Regions from separate parts of the Gordonia amicalis genome, predicted to be linked through region 2. Evidence: predicted binding sites of a transcription regulator. Region 2 holds the regulator's gene; each other region holds the start of a gene.
The links. The regulator LexA, encoded in region 2, represses DNA repair genes until DNA is damaged. The targets are predictions, from matches to a motif close to CGAACANNTGTTCG.
Positions count from the first base shown of each region.

Region 1: the regulator LexA is predicted to act here: its motif matches at 1,937-1,950, upstream of IHQ52_RS05185 (HNH endonuclease signature motif containing protein).
Region 3: the regulator LexA is predicted to act here: its motif matches at 890-903, upstream of IHQ52_RS18095 (DUF222 domain-containing protein).
Region 4: the regulator LexA is predicted to act here: its motif matches at 1,930-1,943, upstream of IHQ52_RS11840 (HNH endonuclease signature motif containing protein).

Region 1 covers NZ_CP091855.1:1,129,810-1,135,130, forward strand. The annotation lists gene IHQ52_RS05180 (hypothetical protein) at 1-180, shown strand, start outside; gene IHQ52_RS05185 (HNH endonuclease signature motif containing protein) at 284-1,912, opposite strand; gene IHQ52_RS05190 (ABC transporter ATP-binding protein) at 2,264-4,183, opposite strand; gene IHQ52_RS05195 (ABC transporter ATP-binding protein) at 4,180-5,321, opposite strand, start outside.
Region 2 covers NZ_CP091855.1:3,686,722-3,692,042, reverse strand. The annotation lists gene pfkB (1-phosphofructokinase) at 1-627, opposite strand, end outside; gene IHQ52_RS16845 (DeoR/GlpR family DNA-binding transcription regulator) at 624-1,394, opposite strand; gene IHQ52_RS16840 (phosphoenolpyruvate--protein phosphotransferase) at 1,530-3,248, shown strand; gene lexA (transcriptional repressor LexA) at 3,226-3,933, opposite strand; gene IHQ52_RS16830 (LysM peptidoglycan-binding domain-containing protein) at 4,170-4,736, shown strand; gene nrdR (transcriptional regulator NrdR) at 4,836-5,303, shown strand; gene hrpA (ATP-dependent RNA helicase HrpA) at 5,277-5,321, opposite strand, start outside.
Region 3 covers NZ_CP091855.1:3,944,926-3,950,246, forward strand. The annotation lists gene IHQ52_RS18090 (heavy metal translocating P-type ATPase) at 1-706, opposite strand, end outside; gene IHQ52_RS18095 (DUF222 domain-containing protein) at 931-2,517, shown strand; gene IHQ52_RS18100 (DUF5655 domain-containing protein) at 2,581-2,955, shown strand; gene nadC (carboxylating nicotinate-nucleotide diphosphorylase) at 2,963-3,871, opposite strand; gene nadA (quinolinate synthase NadA) at 3,886-4,950, opposite strand; gene IHQ52_RS18115 (DUF1990 family protein) at 5,124-5,321, opposite strand, start outside.
Region 4 covers NZ_CP091855.1:2,553,723-2,559,043, reverse strand. The annotation lists gene IHQ52_RS11845 (type I restriction endonuclease subunit R) at 1-1,605, shown strand, start outside; gene IHQ52_RS11840 (HNH endonuclease signature motif containing protein) at 1,958-3,571, shown strand; gene IHQ52_RS11835 (hypothetical protein) at 3,683-4,108, shown strand; gene IHQ52_RS11830 (nitronate monooxygenase) at 4,127-5,254, opposite strand.

The DNA of each region.
Region 1 (5,321 bases), 2.6 Mb from region 2:
GACCGCGCCCGCAAGCTCATCAGCGTCGCCTCCGACTCGGGTGCCACCGCTGCGGAACGCCAGGCCGCCTACAAGAAGGCGCGCGCCGAGCTCGACGGACTCATCGACGTCCCGCCGCCGGCGGCCGAACGGCTCGAGCGCCAGATCGCCGGTGCGCTCGAGCGGGGTCGTGGGGACTGAGGTTCCCGTTCTGTGTGCATGAAAGCGGGAAGTCGCGGGACATCGTGGCGGACATTCGGTCCGGGACGGTTCAGTTCCTGAGCAATCGCGAATGTCCTCGGGCTCAAGGCTTTCGGGTCTTGGTGAGTCCGATGAGTGCGGCGCATTGCAGTTCAATGGGTGACAGGTCGGCGAGTGACATACCCCGGTCGTCGGGCGATTCGGGTCGGTGGTCGATGACTTCGCGCATGTGTAGGCGTGGGTGATCGCCGGACGCCTCGTCGGGTCCGTAGATCTCGGTACGCACGTGTTGTAGGTGTTCGGCGAATCGTCCGGGTATATCAGGTGCCCGGTTGATGCGTTCGGGGTTGGGTGGAGCACCGGGTTCGGCATTCAGCTGCCAGGTGCAGCGGCCTTCGTCGGGTCCTTCGCGGACCATGCGGGTGGTGTAGTCACCGGGCTTGTCGCTGACCATTCGGTTGTGTTTCGGGCACGCCGGGGCGAGGTCGACGATGTCGGTCAGCCCGCCCAGGCCCCAGTCGAGTTGGGCGTGATGCATTTCCACATACGCCGCGGACAGGTCGCAGCCGGGTGTGGAGCAGACGTGACCGTCGGGGCGGGCGAAGGAGACCAGGCGTTGTTCGCGGGTGGCTAGACGTTTCCCGCGCCCGAAGTACAACGGGATCGCGGTGGCGTCTTTGAACACCGTCAGCCAGGGTTGGGCGTCGGCGGCCATCGTGATCAGGTCGGGGATGGGGATGAGGGTGCCGGTGGCGGTGGTGGCGAACCCGGCTTCACGTATCAGATCGGTCAGATCGGCCTTGACGATCATCTGCACAGGCAGCCCACGGTGACTCTTGCCGAGCATGCCGTCCTCGAACACCGCTGTCAGCAGCGCGTTGAACGCATCGTGGTTCAACTGCGCGGGGCTGCGGTCATCGCGCTCGGCCGCGGCGGCCACCTGGTCGGGGTCGGCGTTCTCGATCGAGCCGTGGGGTGAATCGGGATCGGTGGGGTTGTTCATGCCGGGTTTGGCCCACACCGCGAGGAACATGCTGATGCGCGCGAGGAGTTCGGGGGTGAGGGTGGCGGTGAGTTGGGCGGTGCCGTCGGCGCGTTGGCGGTTGACCCACAGTTGGCGGCGTCGCTGGCGATCCGAATCGTCGGTCAGGATGCCGTCGGGATCGAGTTGCGCCAGAAGCCGTGCGCCGAGCGCGGTGATGTCGGCGGGGGTGTGGTCGACAGCGATCTCGGCCATCTGGCGTTCGGCGGCGACCTGCATATCGTGTGGGGTGGCGTGGGGGATCTGGTCGAGGACCTCCATCACCGCGTGCACGTGCGCGGACCCGACGCGGCCGTCGGCGAAGGCCTTGGCCAGGGTGGGGTGGGCGGGTTCGAGGGGTTCGCCGGTGGTGAGGTCGGGAAAGGTTGCAGTGGCCCGAGTTTGTTTGAGTCGTTTGCCCGGGTAGGCGATGCGCAAGCGGTGGGTCATGAACTGGATGACACTGCGATGACCGGTCTTACGTGGCAGATCACGTTCGGTGGCTTCGACGACCTGACGGTCACCGGCGAAACTCAGTCGCGCGATCGCGCGTTCGGTCTCGGCGGCGACATCGACCAGCTCGGCATCCGGACACTGTGCCAGGCTCGCCGTCTGCAGTTGATCGATGAGGGTGTGGATCTGACCGATCAACGCGGCGGGGTTGGACGGTGGCGGTGTGGTGGTGCCATCGTGCAGTGCGTGATCGGCCATGGTCACCCCCCGGAGACATTGACTCGAATGTGTGTTCGATAACTCGACAGTACCCGCAGTTCGACTACCTCGCAACGACTTTCGGTACTTGGCTTCGTCGCGTGACTTGTCGGTGGGGTCTGGTAGAGGGCGGTGGGCGGGGGCTTCGACGCGGTGCCTCGCTGCGCTCGGTACCGGCTCAGCCGGCGGGGTGGATGCCGGGGGCTTCGCTCGGTACCGGCTCAGCCGGCGGGGTGGATGCCGGGGGCTTCGCTCGGTACCGGCTCAGCCGGCGGGGCGGGGTGGATGCCGGGGCTTCGACGCGGTGCCTCGCTGCGCTCGGTACCGGCTCAGCCGGCGGGGGCTGTCGACTCAGCCCGCCTCGAGCGCACCGGTGAACTGGCTCTCGTAGAGACGGCAGTACGCACCGCGGGCGGCGAGGAGTTCCTCGTGGTTGCCCTGCTCGACGATGTGGCCGTTCTCCATCACCACGATCACGTCGGCGTCGCGCACCGTCGAGAGTCGGTGTGCGATCACGAAACTCGTGCGATCGGTACGCAGGTTGGCCATCGCCTTCTGGATGAGCAGCTCGGTGCGGGTGTCGACGGAACTGGTCGCCTCGTCGAGGATGAGGATCGTGGGCTTGGCGAGGAACGCCCGGGCGATCGTGATGAGCTGCCGCTCACCGGCGCTCACGCCGCCCCCCTCGTCGTCGAGGACGGTCTCGTAACCGTCGGGAAGGGTGCGGACGAAGTGGTCGACGTGGCTCATCCGCGCGGCCTCGAGCACCTCCTCGCGGGACGCAGCCGGGTCGCCGTAGGCGATGTTGTCGTAGATGGTCCCGCCGAACAGCCAGGAGTCCTGCAAGACCATCCCGGTCCGCTCACGCAGGTCGTCGCGGGTCATCTCGGCCGAGTCCCCGCCGTCGACGCGGATGGTTCCGGAGTCGACGTCGTAGAACCGCATGATCAGGTTGACCAGCGTGGTCTTGCCCGCGCCGGTCGGCCCGACGATGGCCACCATGTGCCCGGGCCGGGCCGTCAGGGTGAGGTTCTCGATGAGCGGCTTGTCCTCGACATAGCGGAACGAGACGTCGTCGAACTCGATGAGACCGTTGTCGACCTCGGGGGACTTCGGGTTCGCCGCGTCCGGGGTCTGCTCCTCGGCGTCGAGGATGTCGAAGATCCGTTCGGCCGAGGCCACGCCGCTCTGCATCAGGTTGATCATCGACCCGATCTGGGTCAGCGGCTGCGTGAACTGACGCGAGTACTGGATGAATGCCTGCACCTCGCCGAGGCTCAGGGAACCCGACGCCACCCGCAGACCACCGACGACGGCGACAGCCACGTAGTTGAGGTTCCCGAGGAACATGATGGTCGGCATGATGACGCCGGAGATGAACTGCGCGCGCCAACTCGACTCGTACAGCTTCTCGTTGCGCTCGTCGAAGGTCGCCTCGATCTCGCGCTGACGCCCGAATGCAGTCACCAGCTCGTGACCGGTGAAGGCCTCCTCGACCTGGGCGTTCAGTGCCCCGGTCGATGCCCACTGCGCGGAGAAGTGCGGCTTGGAACGCTTCGCGATGACGGCGGTGGCGAGGACCGCCAGCGGGACCGTCGCCACCGCGATCAGCGCGAGCAACGGCGAGATCCAGATCATCATCACCAGCAGTGCGATCACCGTCAGCGCCGAGTTCACGAACTGGGCGATGGTCTGCTGCAGGCTCTGCGAGAGGTTGTCGAGGTCGTTGGTGACCCGGCTGAGCAGCTCACCCCGCGGCATCGTGTCGTAATAGCGCAGGGGCAGACGGTGGACCTTCTCCTCGACCTGGGCACGGAGCTCCCGGATGGTCTCCACGACGACGATGTTCAGCAGATAGGCGGCCAGCCAGCCCAGTCCCGACGCCACGACGTACATCACGAACGTGATGAAGAGGACTCGGCCGACGTCGCCGAAATCGACTCCGACGCCGGGTGTCACGTCCATCGACGACACCATGTCGGCGAACGTGTCGTCACCGCTTGCACGCAGGCCCGCGACCGCCTGGTCCTTCGTCTGGCCCGCGGGCAGCATCCGGCCGATGACCCCGTTGAAGACGAGGTCGGTGGCGTGCCCGAGAACGCGCGGGGCGATGGCCAGCAGGACGACCGAACCCACGATCGAGGAGAGCGTGACCGTTATCAGGCCCCGGTACGAACCGAGTTGGGCGACAACTCGTCTGATCGACGGCCAGAACGAGCGCGGCTTGGACTCGGGGCTGCCGGCCGCCGGTGGCCCACCTGGGCGGGTCATGCGCGCTCCTCCATGGCCATCTGCGATTCGGCGATCTCGGCGTAGGTGGGACACGAGGCCAGCAGGTCGTCATGTGTGCCGATGCCCACGATGCGTCCGCGGTCGAGGACGACGATCTGCTCGGCGTCGACGATGGTCGAGACGCGTTGGGCGACGACGATCACCGAAGCGTCCCGGGTGGCCGGGCGCAGGGCCGCGCGCAGTCTGGCGTCAGTGGTGAGGTCGAGGGCCGAGAACGAGTCGTCGAACAGATAGATGGCGGGACGCCGGACGAGAGCTCGGGCGATCGCCAGCCGCTGCCGCTGCCCGCCGGAGACCGTGGTGCCGCCCTGCGACACCTTCGTGTCGAGGCCGTCGGGCATCGCCGAGACGAACTCGTCGGCCTGCGCGATGCGCAGCGCCTCCCAGATCTCGTCGTCGGTCGCGTCGGCCTTGCCGTGCAGGATGTTGGAACGGATGGTTCCGGAGAACAGGTACGGCCGTTGCGGTACGAGACCGACCACCGCCCTCAGCTCGTCGGGATCAAGACGTTTGACGTCGGTGCCGCCGACCCTGACCTCCCCGGCGGTCGCGTCGATGAGTCGGGGGACGAGTCCCAGGAGCGTCGTCTTGCCCGAACCGGTCGACCCGACGATGGCGGTCGTGGTCCCGGGCGTCACGCCGAAGCTGATGCCGCTCAGCACCGGATCATCGGCGCCGGGGTAGCGGAACTCGGCGTCGTCGAACCGCACGGTGCCCGGATGGCCGGCGAAACCGACCGGATCGGTCGTCGGATGCACCGAGGTCTCGGTGTCGAGGACCTCGGAGATGCGCTCGGCGCAGACCGCGGCGCGCGGCGCCATCATGGCCAGGAACGACGCCATCATCACCGACATCAGGATCTGCATGACGTAGGTCATCAGCGCGGTGAGCGCGCCGATCTCGACGGTGCCGTCGGAGACGGCGTGCCCGCCGAACCAGATGACCGCGACGATCGTGACATTGGTGATCACCATGACCAGCGGGAACATCAGGGCCATCAGCTTGCCGACCCGCAGGGTGGCGTCGGCGAGGCGGTCGTTGGCGACGGCGAAGCGCTGCCGCTCGTGGTCCTCCCGCACGAAGGCGCGCACGACGCGGATGCCGGTGATCTGTTCGC
Region 2 (5,321 bases):
GGGACGGAGGTCGTTGCGGGAGAGCGATTCCCGCAACTCTGCCGGATCGGTGCCGGTGAGTTCGGCGAGTTCGTCCTCGTTCGGCTTGATCAGGTCGACCCGTCCGGCGGCGGCCGCACGCAGCGGTGCTCCCGAGGTGTCCACCGCCACGCGGCAACCGGCGGTGACCAGCGCGTCGGCGACGGTCCGATACCAGTCCTCCGGTACGCCGGGCGGCAGTGATCCGCACAGCGTGACCCAGTCCGCGCCGTCCGCGTAGGTGCGGATCAGTGCGCTCAGCGCGGCCAGTTGAGCCGCCGTCAGGTTGACGCCCGGGGCATTGATCTTGGTGGTGGTGCCGTCGGCTTCGGCAATGGTCACGTTCGAGCGCACCTCGCCGTCCACGGGGACCGCGTCGTAGGGGAGTCCGAGTTCGTCGAGGGCGGCGAGCAGCGGGTCGCCCGCACGCGCCGGGAGCAGTGCCCGGGTCGGTAGTCCGGCGGCGGCGACGGTGCGGGCCACGTTGACGCCCTTGCCGCCCGGCTGGGCGCGGACCACACCGGCTCGCTGCACCTCGCCGCGCCGGAGCGGGGTGTCGAGTTCGAGGGTGCGGTCGACGCTGGGATTGGCTGTGACGGTGAGGATCATGCGATCACGACCTCGACGCCGCGGGCGGACAGGGCGGCCGAGAACCTCGGATCGATGCCGGAGTCGGTGATCAGGACGTCGATGTCGTCGATGCCGGCGAATCCCGACAGCTCCTCGCGCTCCATCTTCGAACTGTCGGCGAGGACGACGACGCGTCGGGCCGCGGCAACCATCGCCGCCTTCACCGCCGACTCGTCGGGGTCGGGGGTGGACAGGCCGTGCGCCTCGCTGAGGCCGTTGGTGCCGATGAATGCGGTCGTCACGCGAAGCCGTCCCAGTGCGGCGACCGTCTCGGCGCCGACCGTGGCCTGGGTGAGTCCGCGGACGCGACCGCCCAGGGCGTGCAGACCGTCCGCGTGGCGGCCGGCGAGCAACCCGGCGATCGGCAGGCTGTTGGTGATCAGCGTCAGATCGCGGTCCCGCGGCATGGCCTCCGCCGCGCGGAACGTGGTGGTGCCGGCGTCGAAGAGCACCGATCCGCCGTCGGGCGGCAGGAAACGGAGGGCGGCGCGGCCGATGGCGGCCTTCTCCTCGATCTGTTCGGTCTCCCGTTCGGCGATGCCGAGTTCACCGATCACCCGCATCACCTCGGGGCGGACGGCACCGCCGTGCACGCGCTGCAGGTGCCCGCCGCGCTCGAGAACGGCCAGGTCGCGCCGAACCGTCTCGCTGGTCACGTCGAACTTCGCGGCGAGCTCGGCGACCGAGGCGCGCCCTGCGACGCGCACCTCCTCGGCGATGGCCTGCTGTCTCTCCTCGGCGTACACACCGGCTCCGTTCTGATCGTTCCTGCACACTCGGCCACCCCGTGAATGTGGGAATATGTGGCTTTCAATGTTGTAGTAACTGTGTTTACGCCTGTTTATGTTGACAAGTCAAGCCAAATTTGTAACCGTGGTCACATGACGCAGATTCTGACGGGGACGCCGGTCGTCGGTGGTGTGGCTCATGGACCCGCACTGTCGCCGGGACGCCGTCCCGACCACAGTGCGGAGGCGCTCGGCGCCGGTGTCGAGATCTCCGAGGACCAGCGCCCGGAGGAGGTCGCACGATTCACCGCGGCGGCAGGCGTCGTCGCCGCGCGACTCCGTGAGCGCGCGTCGCAGAACACCGGCGTCGCCGCGGAAGTACTCGCCGCCACCGCCGGACTCGCGGAAGACCGCGGCTGGATCGGTGCGGCGTCGGCCCTGATCGCCAGGGGTGCGTCGGCACCGTCGGCCGCCGTTGCCGCCACCGAACAGTTCGCCGCGGTGTTCACCAAGCTGGGCGGCCTGATGGCCGAGCGGGTCACCGACCTCAACGACGTCCGCGACCGCGTGCTCGCCGAACTCCTGGGACTGCCCGAACCCGGGGTGCCCACGCCGGAGGTGCCCTCGATCCTGCTGGCCGACGACCTCGCACCCGCCGACACCGCCGGCCTCGACCCCACCACCACGATTGCCCTCGTGACGCGACTGGGTGGGCCCACCAGTCACACCGCGATCATCGCCCGCCAGCTCGGCATCCCGTGCGTCGTCGCGGTGTCCGGACTCGTCGGGATCGATGCGGGTACGGCGATCCTCGTCGACGGCACCACGGGTGAGATCGCCGTCGACCCCGACGACACCGCCGCGCGAGCCCGAGTCGAGGAGTATCGGCGTCACGCCGCTCGCATCGCCGGGTGGTCGGGTCCGGGCCGCACCGGCGACGGGGTGGAGGTGGCGATCCTGGCCCACGTCGCCGACGGGTCGTCGGCCCGCGCGGCCACCGATCACCCGGTGGAGGGTGTCGGACTGTTCCGTACCGAACTGGCCTTCCTCGAGCGCGCCGACGAGCCGTCGGTCGACGAGCAGGCGTGCATCTATCGCGAGGTGCTGGACGCTTTCGATGGCCGCAAGGTGGTCATCCGCACCCTCGACGCCGGCTCGGACAAGCCGCTGCGCTTCGTGACCCATCCCGACGAGGCCAACCCGGCACTCGGTGTGCGCGGCGACCGAATCGCCTTGGCGCACCCCGAGATCCGCGCGCGCCAGCTCGACGCGATCGCCCGGGCGGCGCAGGAGGCCGACGCGCAGCCGTGGGTCATGGCCCCGATGATCGCCTCACCCGCCGAGGCTGCGGCATTCGCCGCGCAGGTGCGCGAGCGTGGACTCGTCGCCGGTGTGATGATCGAGGTCCCCGCCGCGGCGATCCTGGCCCCGGCGATCCTGGCCGAGGTGGACTTCGTCTCGATCGGCACCAATGACCTCACGCAGTACACGATGGCCGCTGACCGAATGTCCGCCGAGCTCGCATCGCTGACCGATCCGTGGCAGCCGGCCGTGCTGCATCTCGTCGCAACGGTCGCCCGGGCCGGACGTGATCAGGGGAAACCGGTGGGCGTCTGCGGAGAGGCCGCGGCCGATCCGCATCTCGCCTGCGTGCTGGTCGGACTCGGGGTCACCTCGTTGTCGAGCGCTCCCGTCGCGGCGCCCGCGGTCGGCGCCCAACTCGGCGCGGTCACCCTGGCAACCTGCGAAAACGCGGCGGCCGCCGCGCTGGCCGCCACCGATCCGGCTACGGCTCGCGCGGCGGCCGCCGCGGTACTCGACAGTGGCGCCGACACTGACAGCGACGAGGTCAGACTCGCCGCATCACGGTGACGACCTTGCCGAGGATGACGGCCTCGTCGCCCGGGATCGGGTCGAACAACTCGTTGTGCGGCATCAGCCAGACATGACCCTTCTGGCGTTTGAAGGTCTTGACCGTGGCCTCGCCGTCGATCATCGCGGCCACGATGTCGCCGTTGTCGGCCACGTTCTGCTGGCGGACGACGACCCAGTCCCCGTCGCAGATCGCGGCGTCGATCATCGACTCGCCGACGACCTTCAGCAGGAACAGCGATCCCTCGCCGACGAGCTCCCGGGGGAGTGGGAACACGTCCTCGACGGCTTCCTCGGCGAGGATCGGCCCGCCTGCGGCGATCCGGCCGAGCACCGGTACGAAAGTGGGCTCGGGTAGTGCTCCGCCGGTCGGCGACGTCGGCGTCGGGGGTTCGCTCGGCGCGATGTTCACCGCCCGCGGACGGTTGGCATCACGTTTGAGAAGGCCCTTGCGTTCGAGGGTCCGCAGCTGATGGGCGACCGAGGAGGTCGAGGTGAGACCCACCTCGTCACCGATCTCGCGGATACTCGGCGGGTAACCGCGTTCTCGCACGGATTTGCGGATCACCTCGAGAACTCCGCGCTGCCGCGGCGTCAGCGACGCCTCGGCCGCCGCCATGTCCGCCGGGGTGACGGGCTCGTCGGCGCCCCGCGCTCCGGTGCGCTTACCGCCGTCATCGCTCATGATCGGGTTCCTCTCGATTCCGAACGTGCTGGTAGATCGCTTGTCTGTCGACGAGCCTAGCCGAGAACGCCGACCGAATCAAACATTTGTTCGACGTGTCGCGAGACAATTGTCGGAGTGCCGTGCTACAAATCGAACATCAGTTCATCGAACAGATGATCGACATTCGAACAGTTCGATCGGGACGACGCGGTCCCACTCACGAACACCGTTCGACCGGATACACGGAGGGCACCATGCGCACCGCCACTCTCATCGACCCCGTCCACCTCGACCCCGTCCACCTCGACCCCGCCCGGCACGGCGGTCCCGTCCGCGGCGACGTCCTGGAGCGTCCGCGCCCGACACGTCGGGGAGACGCCCGGCGGCCCGTCGACAACCGTCCGGTGCCGGAATCGGTGGTCCGGGTCCGCCGCGTCGCCTCCACCCAGTGCGCGTCGCCGGTGGGTATGCGTGGTCGTGGACCGGTGGTCCCGGCGTCGCCTCCCGCCGAAACGGTTCCCGCGGCCGTCATCCGCCGGCGTCGCCGCACGGCGACCGCTGTCCTCGCCGGCGTCGCGCTCGCCCTGGCCGTGTGGGTCATCGCGGTCGTCGGCCAGAACTACGCCGCGTCGGTCACGCCTGCCGCGGTCGGCACCGAGGTCGTGCACGTTCGGTCGGGTGACTCGCTGAGCACGATCGCCTCGCGGGTCGCCCCCGAGATGCCGCGTGAGGCCGTCGTCGACGAGATCATCCAGCTGAATGACCTCGCGTCGAGCGGGCTGCGCGTCGGCCAGCCGCTCCTCACCCCCCGGTACCACTGAGGCCGGGCGGTATCCTCGATGACACAGGGACCAGCCGAGCACCGGCCCGGCATGCGGCGCGGCTGCATCAGAGCGTCCCGTGACCTGCGTGAGGATACGATGCGCTGCCCCTTCTGCAAGAACGACGACACCAAGGTCATCGACTCGCGTGTCGCTGATGAGGGGCAGGCCATCCGGCGCCGCCGCTCCTGCGTGGAGTGTGGGCGACGCTTCTCGACCGTGGAGAGTGCGGTCCTCTCGGTGGTGAAACGCAACGGCGTCACCGAACCGTTCAGTCGCGAGAAGGTGATGCGAGGTGTCCGGCGCGCATGCCAGGGGCGGCACGTCGCCGAGGACGCTCTCGCCCAGCTCGCCCAGCAGGTCGAGGACACCGTCCGCGCCAGTGGTTCGGCCGAGATCCCCAGCAACGAGGTGGGACTCGCGATCCTGAAGCCGCTGCGGGACCTCGACGAGGTCGCCTACCTGCGTTTCGCGTCGGTCTACCGGTCCTTCGACTCCCTCGAGGACTTCCAGCGCGAGATCGATGACCTCCGTGCCGCCTCAGCCGAGTCGGTCAAGAGTTCGTAGGACCCGCTTCTCCGACAC
Region 3 (5,321 bases), 260 kb from region 2:
TCCCGGCGACCACGTGCTCCCCGACCGATCGTCGCACCGGGCGCGACTCACCGGTGATCATCGACTCGTCGATGTCGGCGGCACCGTCGAGGATCTCACCGTCGGCCGGGATGGAAGCGCCCGGCCGGACCAGCACCACATCGCCCACCACCAGCTCGTCGACGGCGACGGCGACCGTTCCGGCGCCGTCGACCTTCTCTGCCTTGTCGGGCAGCAACGCGGCCAGCGAGTCGAGAGCCGATGTCGTCTGTGCCAGCGCACGCATCTCGACCCAATGCCCCAGCAGCATGATCACGACGAGGAGCGCCAACTCCCACCAGAAGTTCAGCTCGGCGGACAGCAGGTCCAGACTCGCACCCCACGACGCCACGAACGCGACGGTGATGGCCAGCCCGATCAGCAGCATCATCCCCGGGGCGCGGGAACGTATCTCTCCTACCGCGCCCATGAGGAACGGGCGACCGCCCCAGAGATAGATGACCGTGCCCAGCACCGGTGAGATCCACATGACCCACCCGTGATGCGGTAACGAGTAGCCGATCAGATGGGCGAACATCTCGTTGAACGCCACCGTCGGTACCGCGAGGACCAGCATGATCCAGAACAGTCGGCGGAACTGCCCGACATGGTCGGCGTGACCGCCGTGTTCGCCACCAGCATGCTGGTGACCTTCGTGCATCTTCGCTTCACGCCCGGAATGGGTCATCGTTGCACTCATGCCGTCGACTATATACCCCCTACCGGTATACCGTAAGGGTCATTTTTCTCGAGCCACTGGTCGGACACCTCCGACCCGGATGGGGATGCCCATATCACGCACCACCGACAATGCGGGATGGCTGGAATGGCGGCGATAGTCGTTGCACGGCAGCGTGATTGCGCGTACAGTCGAACACACATTCGCATCAACGAGTTCCGGGGGTGACCGTCTTGACCGATATCTCCGAGTCCGGTGTCGCCGACGGCCCGCCCTCGCGCGCAAAGGAACTGGTGAGTGAACTCCATCGGATCACCGCCGAACTACAGACCGTCGACCTGACGCAGTGCTCGGATGCCGAACTGGTCGATGTCGCCGCCGACACCGAACGCGCCATCGCCCGACTCACTTTCGCCGGCGACCGGCAGATCGTCGAGATCGCCGACCGCGACCTGCCCCACAAAACCGGGCACCGCAGCATCACCCAGTTCATGACCCACCGCCTGCGCGTGGCCGACCCCATGCGCCGCACCAAACAACGCCACGCAACCGCCACCCACCTCAGCCCGACCGGCGAACCACTCGAACCCGAACACCCCGCTCTGGCAGAGGCATTGGCCGACGGCAAGATCAACACCTCCCACATCCGGGCGGTACTCGACGTGCTCGACCAGATCCCGCACGCCGTCGACCACGACGTGAAGCTCGCCGCCGAACGACAGATGACCGAAATCGCCGTCGACCACACCCCCGCCGACATCACCGCCCTCGGCGCCCGCCTGTTGGCCCACCTCGACCCCGACGGAACACTCGCCGACGACACCGACCGCAAACGCCGTCGCAAACTGTCGGTCAACCGGCAACGCGCCGACGGCACCGCCAAGATGTCCGCCGACCTCACCCCCGAACTCCTCGCGCGGATCACCATGCTGCTCGCGGTCTGGGCCAAACCCGGCATGAACAACCCCGACGACCCCGAATCACCGCACGGGTCGATCGAGAATGCCGACCCCGAGATGGTCGAAGCCGCTGCCGCACGTGATGATCGCAGCGATGCGCAGCGCAACCACGACGCGTTCAACGCCTTGCTGAAGGCTGTGCTCGAGGACGGCCTGCTCGGCAAGAGTCACCGCGGGTTGCCGATACAGGTGATCGTCAAAGCCGACCTCAACGATCTGATCCGCGAAGCCGGGTTCGCCACCACCGCCACCGGCACCCTGATCCCCATCCCCGATCTAATCGACATGGCCGCCGACGCCCAATCCTGGCTGGCGGTGTTCAAAGACGCCACCGCCGTCCCGCTGTACTTCGGGCGCGGCAAACGCCTGGCCACCCGCGAACAGCGACTGGTGTCCTTCGCCCGTCCCGACGGCGAGGCCTGCTCCACACCCGACTGCGACCTATCCGCCGCACACGTGGAAATGCACCACGCGCAACTGGATTGGGGTCTCGGTGGCCTCACCGACATCACCGACCTCGCCCCCGCATGCCCGAAACACAACCGCATGGTCGGCGATCAACCCGGACAATACACCACCCGCATGGTGCGGGAAGGACCCGATGAGGGCCGCTGCGTCTGGCGGCTCAACGCCGAACCCGGCGCACCCCCGAATCCCGAACGCATCAACCGGCGACCCGACCTACCCCGACGGTTCGCCGAGCACCTTGAACAGGTGCGCACCGAAATCCACGGACCCACAACGGCGTCCGGCGATCAGCCGCGCCTGCACCTGCGCCAGATCATCGACCTACGCAACGCCTCCGACGCCGAAGCCACCCTCGCCTCGATAATGCTCGCCGCCGCATACCCGCGCGCCTGAGAATCACGCTCGGGAAGAAATGGTGGACCGCCTTCGAAGATCACGTGCGATTCTGGAGCAAGCATGACCACGGACACCCCGCACGACGTCGAGGACTTCTTCGCAGGCTCGCCGGAGGGCCTGTCGATCCATGGCGCGGTCGAGGAAGCCATCCGTGATCTGGGAGACGACATCGCTGTCCGAGTCACCAAGAGCCAGATAGCTTTCCGACGCCGGACCGGCTTCGCCTACGTGTGGCGCCCCGGCATGTACGTGCGATCCGATGTGCCGGCGGTGTTGTCGATCGCCCTTCGGCACCGCGTCGACTCTGCTCGTTTCAAGGAGGTCGCGCACCCGTCACCGCACGTGTGGATGCATCATCTGGAGATGCGTGCCAGGGCGGACGTGGACGCGGAGGTCCGCCGGTGGCTCGGCGAGGCCTACGACGCCGCGGGCTGACCGTCGATCAGACCTGCGGCGCGGGGACGTCCAGCCCGAGGTCGAGCACCGTGACCGAATGCGTCAGTGCACCGACGGCGAGGTAGTCGACGCCGGTACGGGCATAGTCCTCGGCGACGTCGAGGGTCAGGCCGCCGGAGCTCTCCAGCTTGGTATGCGGCGAACGAGTGTTGCGTCGCTGCACGGCCATCTGGGTTTCCCACGGCTCGAAGTTGTCGAGAAGCACCAGCTGCGGTTCGAGGGGAAGGACCTCGTCGAGCTGGGCGAGCGAGTCGACCTCGACCTCTACGGGCAGACCCGGAGCCGCCGCACGAACGGCTTCCAACGCAGCCGCGACCGAACCGGCGGCGACGACGTGGTTGTCCTTGATCAGGGCGGCATCGCCGAGACCCATCCGGTGGTTGACTCCGCCACCGGCGCGCACCGCGTACTTCTGCAGCAGACGCAGACCTGGCAGCGTCTTACGCGAGTCACGGATCTGAGCGGACGTACCGGAGACCGCATCGACCCACGCCCGGGTCGCAGTCGCGATCCCGGACAGGTGGCAGATGAGGTTCAGCGCAGTGCGTTCGGCCGTCAGCAGAGCGGCCGTCGGAGCGTGGACGCGCAGGACGGTGTCGCCGGGTTGGACGACACTGCCGTCGGCGACAACGTCCGTCACCTCGAAATTGCCCTCGCCGATGACCTCGTCGAACACCGCGATCACCACCGGAACGCCGGCGATGACGCCATGTGCACGACTGACGATCGCGGCGTCGACGACGGAGCCGGCCGGGACGGTCGACGCGGTCGTGATGTCCGGTCCGTACCGCAGGTCCTCGTCGAGCGCGGTCCTGATCAGCGCACGGATCTCGTCGTCGACAACCAGTTCCAGCGCGCCGCCGGCCGACGCCTGACCGATGAAACCGTCACTCACCGCAGAGCTTCCGGTCACTCGCCCGAACCCGGGTTACCGATCGCGATCATCCGCTCGACGCTCTTCCGGGCCTTCTCCGCGACGTCGGTGTCGACGAACACCTCGTCGCGACCCTCACGCAGGCACCGCAGCAGCGCAGCCGGCGTGATCATCTTCATGTAGGGGCACGACGCGCGGTCGTTCACCGCCTGGAAGTCGACCCCGGGCGCGGCCTTGCGCAGCTGGTGCAGCATGCCGACCTCGGTGGCGACGAGAACCTGCTTGGCGCCGGTCTCGCGAGCAGCGTCGAGCATGCCGCCGGTCGACAGGATCTTGACTCGATCCTCGGGCACGGCACCCTCACCCGCCAGGTAGAGAGCCGAGGTCGCACAACCGCATTCGGGGTGGATGAAAAGGTCGGCATCGGGGTGCGACGCGGCCTGATCGGCCAGCTCGTCACCGTTGATGCCGGCGTGCACGTGGCACTCACCCGCCCAGATGTGGATGTTGTCGCGGCCGGTCTCACGCTTGACGTGCGCACCGAGGAACTGGTCCGGAAGGAACAGGACGTCGCGATCGGGGTCGATCGACGCGACGACGTCGACGGCGTTCGACGAGGTGCAGCAGATGTCGGTCAGACCCTTCACCTCGGCGGTGGTGTTCACGTAGGACACCACGACCGCATCGGGGAACTCGGCCTTCCAGGCGCGCAGTTCGTCGGCGGTGATCGAGTCGGCCAGCGAGCAACCGGCGCGCTCGTCCGGGATGAGGACGCGTTTCTCGGGGCTGAGGATCTTGGCGGTCTCCGCCATGAAGTGGACGCCGCAGAAGATGATCTCGTCGGAGTCGACCTCGGCCGCAATACGCGACAGGGCGAGAGAGTCACCGACGTGGTCGGCGACATCCTGGATGGCGGGAAGCTGATAGTTGTGCGCGAGCAGGGTCGCGTTGCGGGCACGTGCGAGGCGTCGGACCTCGTCCGCCCACTCCTGAGTCGGCTCCACACCGGCGTAGCCACCCGGTGCGTCGAACCATTCGGCATCGAGGAGCCCGGCTGCTGGCGCGGTCACGGCCGCCGGGCGATCACTGGTGATGCTCATTGCCACTCCTCTGGCTGTCCCGGGGGGCGTCTACGACCCCGGGTCATCGGGTCCCCGGAGCACGGGCCGTGTGTCCGAGGCATGGTTTTCGACTCATGGTCGAAAACACTATGCATCGTAACATTCACCACACCGGGTTCATTCCCGTCACCCTCGCGGCAGATCACGCACCCTCAGGCGCACATCAGGGCATCGAGGTAGCGTTCGGCGATCCGCGACTGCACCACTCGCCCGATCGGGCCGCCGATCCGCGTGAACCAACGACCTGGCCGGGAGAAGGCGACGACGTGCGCGATCACGGAATCGTCCGGAAGTCGCTGAACCCAGAACCGCTCCTCCCCGATCTCGGGATGCCCCGACAAGGTGCCGTA
Region 4 (5,321 bases), 1.1 Mb from region 2:
GAACGCGTCAAGGCCCTCGCGAAGGACATCGTCGAACACTGGGAGGGCCGTTCGAAATCGTTGGAGACCTTCATCTCCACACCGGGAAAGGCCTTCATCGTCGCGGCCACCCGCGACATCGCGGCCCGGCTCTACGAGGAGATCGTTGCGCTGCGTCCCGACTGGCACGACGAGGCCGTCGACAAGGGCGTTATCAAGGTCGTCTACTCCGGCAGCGCGAAAGACCAGGGGCTCATCGCCAAACACGTCCGGCGCGACGCACAGAACAAGATCATCCAGAAGCGGCTCAAGGACCCCGACGACGAGCTGCAGATCGTCATCGTCAAGGACATGATGCTCACCGGCTTCGACGCGCCGCCTCTACACACCCTGTACCTGGACCGACCGCTCAAGGGCGCCCTTTTGATGCAGACCCTGGCGCGTGTCAACAGAACCTTCCGCGGCAAACCGTCGGGCCTCCTCGTCGCCTATGCACCGCTCGTCGACAACCTGCAGCAGGCGTTGGCCGAGTACACCGAGACAGACCAGGCAAGCCAACCGGTCGGCCGCAACATCGACGAAGCGGTGGCGCTGACGCAGCAGCTGATCTCTCAGCTGGACGATTTGTGCAGTGGGTACGACTGGCGCACGAAAGCGAAAGAGGCTGATCGAGGTTGGATTCGCGCGGCGATCGGTCTCACCGAGTACCTCCGGTCGCCGGCGACTCCGGGTAACAGCGTGCCGGAGGGCGAGGAAACGCTGGGCGGGCGATTCCGAACGCTCGCCGCACATCTCGCCAAGGCCTGGGCGCTCGCCGGCGGCAAGGACACCCTGGAAGAACTGCGACCGACCGTGCAGTTCTACGAAGAGGTCCGGGTATGGATGGGCAAGTTCGACGCCGCGGACCGGCAAGCCGAGGGCCGGCCCGTTCCCGAGGAGATCAAGAGGCTCCTGTCCTCCTTGGTCGCGACCTCGACCGCAACCGGCCAGATCGTGGACATCTACGATGCCGCTGGACTCCCCAAACCGTCCCTCGCCGATCTCGGACCAGACTTCGAGGCCAAAGCCAAAGCTGCGACGAATCCGCACCTCGCGATCGAGGCTCTGCGTGCGACGCTGACGGAGGAATCGGCGCGTGCCACGCGCAACAACGTCGTGCGACAGCGGGAGTTCTCCGAGCGCATCACCGAGCTCATGAACCGGTACACCAACCAACAGATCACCTCTGCCGAGGTGATCGCCGAACTCATTGCCATGGCGAAAGAGGTCGCTGCGGAAGGCAGCCGTGGACAGAAGTTCTCGCCGCCGTTGAACGACGACGAACTCGCATTCTACGACGCCGTCGCGACGAACGAGTCAGCCGTCGAGTTCCAAGGCGACGACATCCTCGCCCAGATCGCGCGTGACCTTGTGCGGATCATGCAGCGTGACACCAAGTTCGATTGGACGGTGCGTGACGATGTCCGAGCGAAGCTACGGTCGTCGATCAAACGGCTTCTCGTGAAGTACAAGTATCCGCCGGATAAGCAACCGGCCGCGATCACCACAGTGTTCGAGCAAATGGAGATGATGGCCCCGCGCTACGCGGAGAACAACGCCACCACCGACGGGGAGGCTCAGCACTGATGTCTTCTTCGTGCCTTCGGACCTGAAATGGGAGAGGTGATATGGATCGGCTCCCTCCTGGCTGTCATCGGGCTATTCAGCGCGATCGGGGCGCGAGGCACACGATCGAAGCAAGTTGCTTGGTGGCTCCTCCTTATGGGACTTGTCGTGGCACTCTCGCCGGTCTTCCGCGAAGGCGGAGCCGCAAACTGGTTGGGCGCAACCGTCACGTTCATCGGAGGCCTCGCGGCGGGAACGGCGATATTTGGATTCATCGTCTCCGTCGTCCGCAACAGCGAGTGAGAGCTGACGGGCGAGCGCCGCTGCAAAGATAAGCCCTTGACTCGAACAAATGTTCGAGTATTGTGGTGTCATGGCGCGAGGGGCTGGCATCGAATCCACGGATTCGGCAGGTATCACAGAACACTCTGTCGAGCCCACCCTGCGTCCCGATGCCGAACTCTCGGCCACCGAACTGGTCGAGGTCTTGAATCATTGCGCCGGGCTCGCCGCATCGACGGCCCATCGAATGATGACCGTTGCCAGCCTCATTCACGACGAACGCGAGATGGATTACGCCGCGCGTCGCGCCGAGGTGCACAGCGGCCAGCTCGACTCGCTCGAGGCCTTCGACGAGCTCGCTGCCCGGGCGGCGGCCGGCGAGGACCCGTACTCCGAGTTCGGCCCGGACGGACTCGAGCAGGCCATCGCGGAAGTCGGCGCCACCCTCACCATCACCCCCGCCGAGGCCAGAGAACTCATCGCCGCCGGTGACGCCCTGCGCTACCGGTTGTCGTTCACCGGTCACGCCTTGGCCTGTGGACGCATCGACAAGAGGCGATTCCTCGTCGCGCGCAAGCGGACCGAGCTGGTCACCGACCCCGACGAGATGCAGACCGTGGACGCCCATCTCGCCGAGGCGATCTTCGCGCGCGCACCGATGTCGACCACCCGGTTCACCGCCATGGTCGACGCGATCGTCGCCAAGTGGGCACCCGACGCGGTCCGCAGGCGTCGCGAGCGCGCCACCGACGACCGCAAGGTCTCCGTCGGACCCGATCGGTTCAACCCCGGACAATCCCGTGTGTCGGGGTCGCTACCGATCGCCGACGCCGCCGTCTTCGACGCCCGCCTCTCGGCGATGGCGGCGGGTGTCCATGCGGCCGACCCTCGCACCGTCGCACAACGCCGCGCCGACGCGCTCGTCGCTCTCGCCCGCAGCGAAACATCGCTTGCCTGCGCATGTGACGACTGCTCCTCGGGCGCAGCAGGAGCCGACGAGGCCACCGAACCCGAGGACTCCCCGGCGGCCGCCGCTTCTGACGTCGAAGCAGCGCCCGCTGCCGGTCCCCGTACCGTCGACACCACAGCCCCGCGCGCGACCTATCACGTCGTGGTGAACCTCACCACCCTCCTCGGTATCGACGACGATCCGGCATTTCTCGACGGCCACGGCATCATCGACGCCGAGACCGCCCGCACGCTGCTCAACGAAGCCCGACGCACCTACCTCCACCCCACCACCGCACCAACCCCGGAATCGGCGCTGCGCTATGCCCCGTCGAAGAAGCTGCAAGCGCTGGTGCGGGCCGGCGAACTGTGCTGCACCTTCCCCGGATGCAATGCGCCGGTCTGGCAGATCGACCTCGACCACACCCGACCGTTCGACCATCAGCAACCCCGACGCGGTGGCCGCACCCTCGAACGCAACCTGAAACCACTCTGCCGGTTTCACCACCGGATCAAGACCTTCACCAGCTGGCAGGACTACCAGGACGAGTTCCTGACCGCCTGGTTCACCACGCCCACCGGGCACATGTTCGTCGGCAACGCCTACAACGGCCGTGATCTGTTCGGCCGTCTCGCGCCGATTCGCTCACCCGATCATCCAGCGCGCGTCCGGCACGCCACTCAGCGCGACACCGAGTCCCGCCGGGCCCGGCGCGCCGAACAGCGGTGGAACCAGGCCAATCCCCCGCCGTTCTGATGTGCAATCGAACAGAAGTCGCCACGCACCTGCGCGTTCGGCGACTACTGTTCGTTGACCAGAGGCCGTCCGAGCCGATGGAGGTCGCGGTCAGCCACACCAGAGTGATCCATGCTCTCGGGGCCGTTGCCCGCCGTCGAGGAGGCCGACGCGCCACGTCTTCCGATCGCCGAGGCCGTCCTCGACGAGATCGGCTGGCGCACCGGGTATTCGCCGGTGTCCGATATCGACTACGGAATGTGTCTGCGGCGTTCACATCTCGATGACGCCCTCATCCGAACGGCGTCGTCGGTACGGCCGGTTGCTCGGCGAGCGACTCGCCCCGAGTACGCCCAGATCCTGAGCGACATCTACAACCGCGTCCAGGCGCCGTCGTCGATGCTCCCGCTGACCGCTCTCCCCAGCCTCATCCTCGGCGCACTCCGCCAACCCGCGTCGTCGACGCGGGAGGTCGTCGCCGATGTGCGAACCCAGGTCCGGCGTATCCGCGATGACCGGAACGAAAGGCGAGCCCTGGTCCGAGCATCCGCCGGATGAGCCCGCCCCTCGTCCGGTCTAGGTCGTCGCGTTGGCGAACGTGTCCAGATTGCCGGTCGCCTCGATGTACTCGGTCACCCAGCGCTCGATGACCGCCGACGTCTTCTCGACCTTGCGGAACTGCCCGACCACCTGACCGACGGGATTGAAGGCGACGTCGATGCTCTCGTCGGGATGCTTGTGCGTCGCGGCGACCGCCATACCGGAGACCATGTACTGCAACGGCATCCCCAGCGGATCGGGGTTCTCGGGGTTTTCCCACGCCTCGGTCCAGTCGTTGCGCAGCATGCGGCACGGCTTGCCAGTGAACGAGCGACTGCGAACGGTGTCACGGCTCGACGCATCGATGTAGGTCTGCTGCTGGACAGGGGTGTTCTCGGCCTCTTCGACCATCAGCCACTGCGATCCGCTCCACGCACCCTGCGCGCCGAGCGCGAGCGCAGCCGCGATCTGCTCGCCGCTGCCGATACCACCGGCAGCCAGAACCGGCACGGGCGCAACCTCTTTGACGACCTGCGGCCACAGCACGATCGAACCGACCTCACCGCAGTGACCACCGCCCTCGCCACCCTGGGCGATGATGATGTCGACCCCGGCGTCGGCATGCTTGCGCGCCTGCTTCGGGGAGCCGCACAGCGCCGCGACCTTGCGACCGGCCGCCTGGATCTTCTCGATCATGTCCTTCGGGGGCGTGCCGAGCGCGTTGGCGATCAGCGTGACCTTCGGATGCTGCAGCGCGATCTCCACCTGCGGCGTCGCGGTGGCCTCGGTCCAGCCGAGCAGCTGCAGCGAGTTGTCGTCGTCCTCGGCGAGGGGCACCCCGTGGTCGCGGAGCAGCTTGCGCCCGAATTCCAGGGTCTCGTTCGGCACCATCGACTGGAGCAGCTTGGTCAGCTCCTCGCCCGACATGTTCGAGTCCATGCCCTCGTACTTGTTGGGGATCACGATGTCGACGCCGTACGGGTGGTCGCCGATGTGCTCGTCGATCCAGTTCAGCTCGATCTCGAGCTGCTCCGGCGTGAAGCCCACCGCGCCGAGTACTCCGTAGCCACCCGCCTTGCTGACCGCGACCACCACGTCACGACAGTGGGTGAACGCGAAGATCGGGAACTCGATACCGAGTTCGTCGCAGATCGGGGTGTGCATACAGACTCCTCGCCAGGTCAGAATTAGAACGTGTTCTAATCTGAATACCAGGCTCCGCGACGACGGA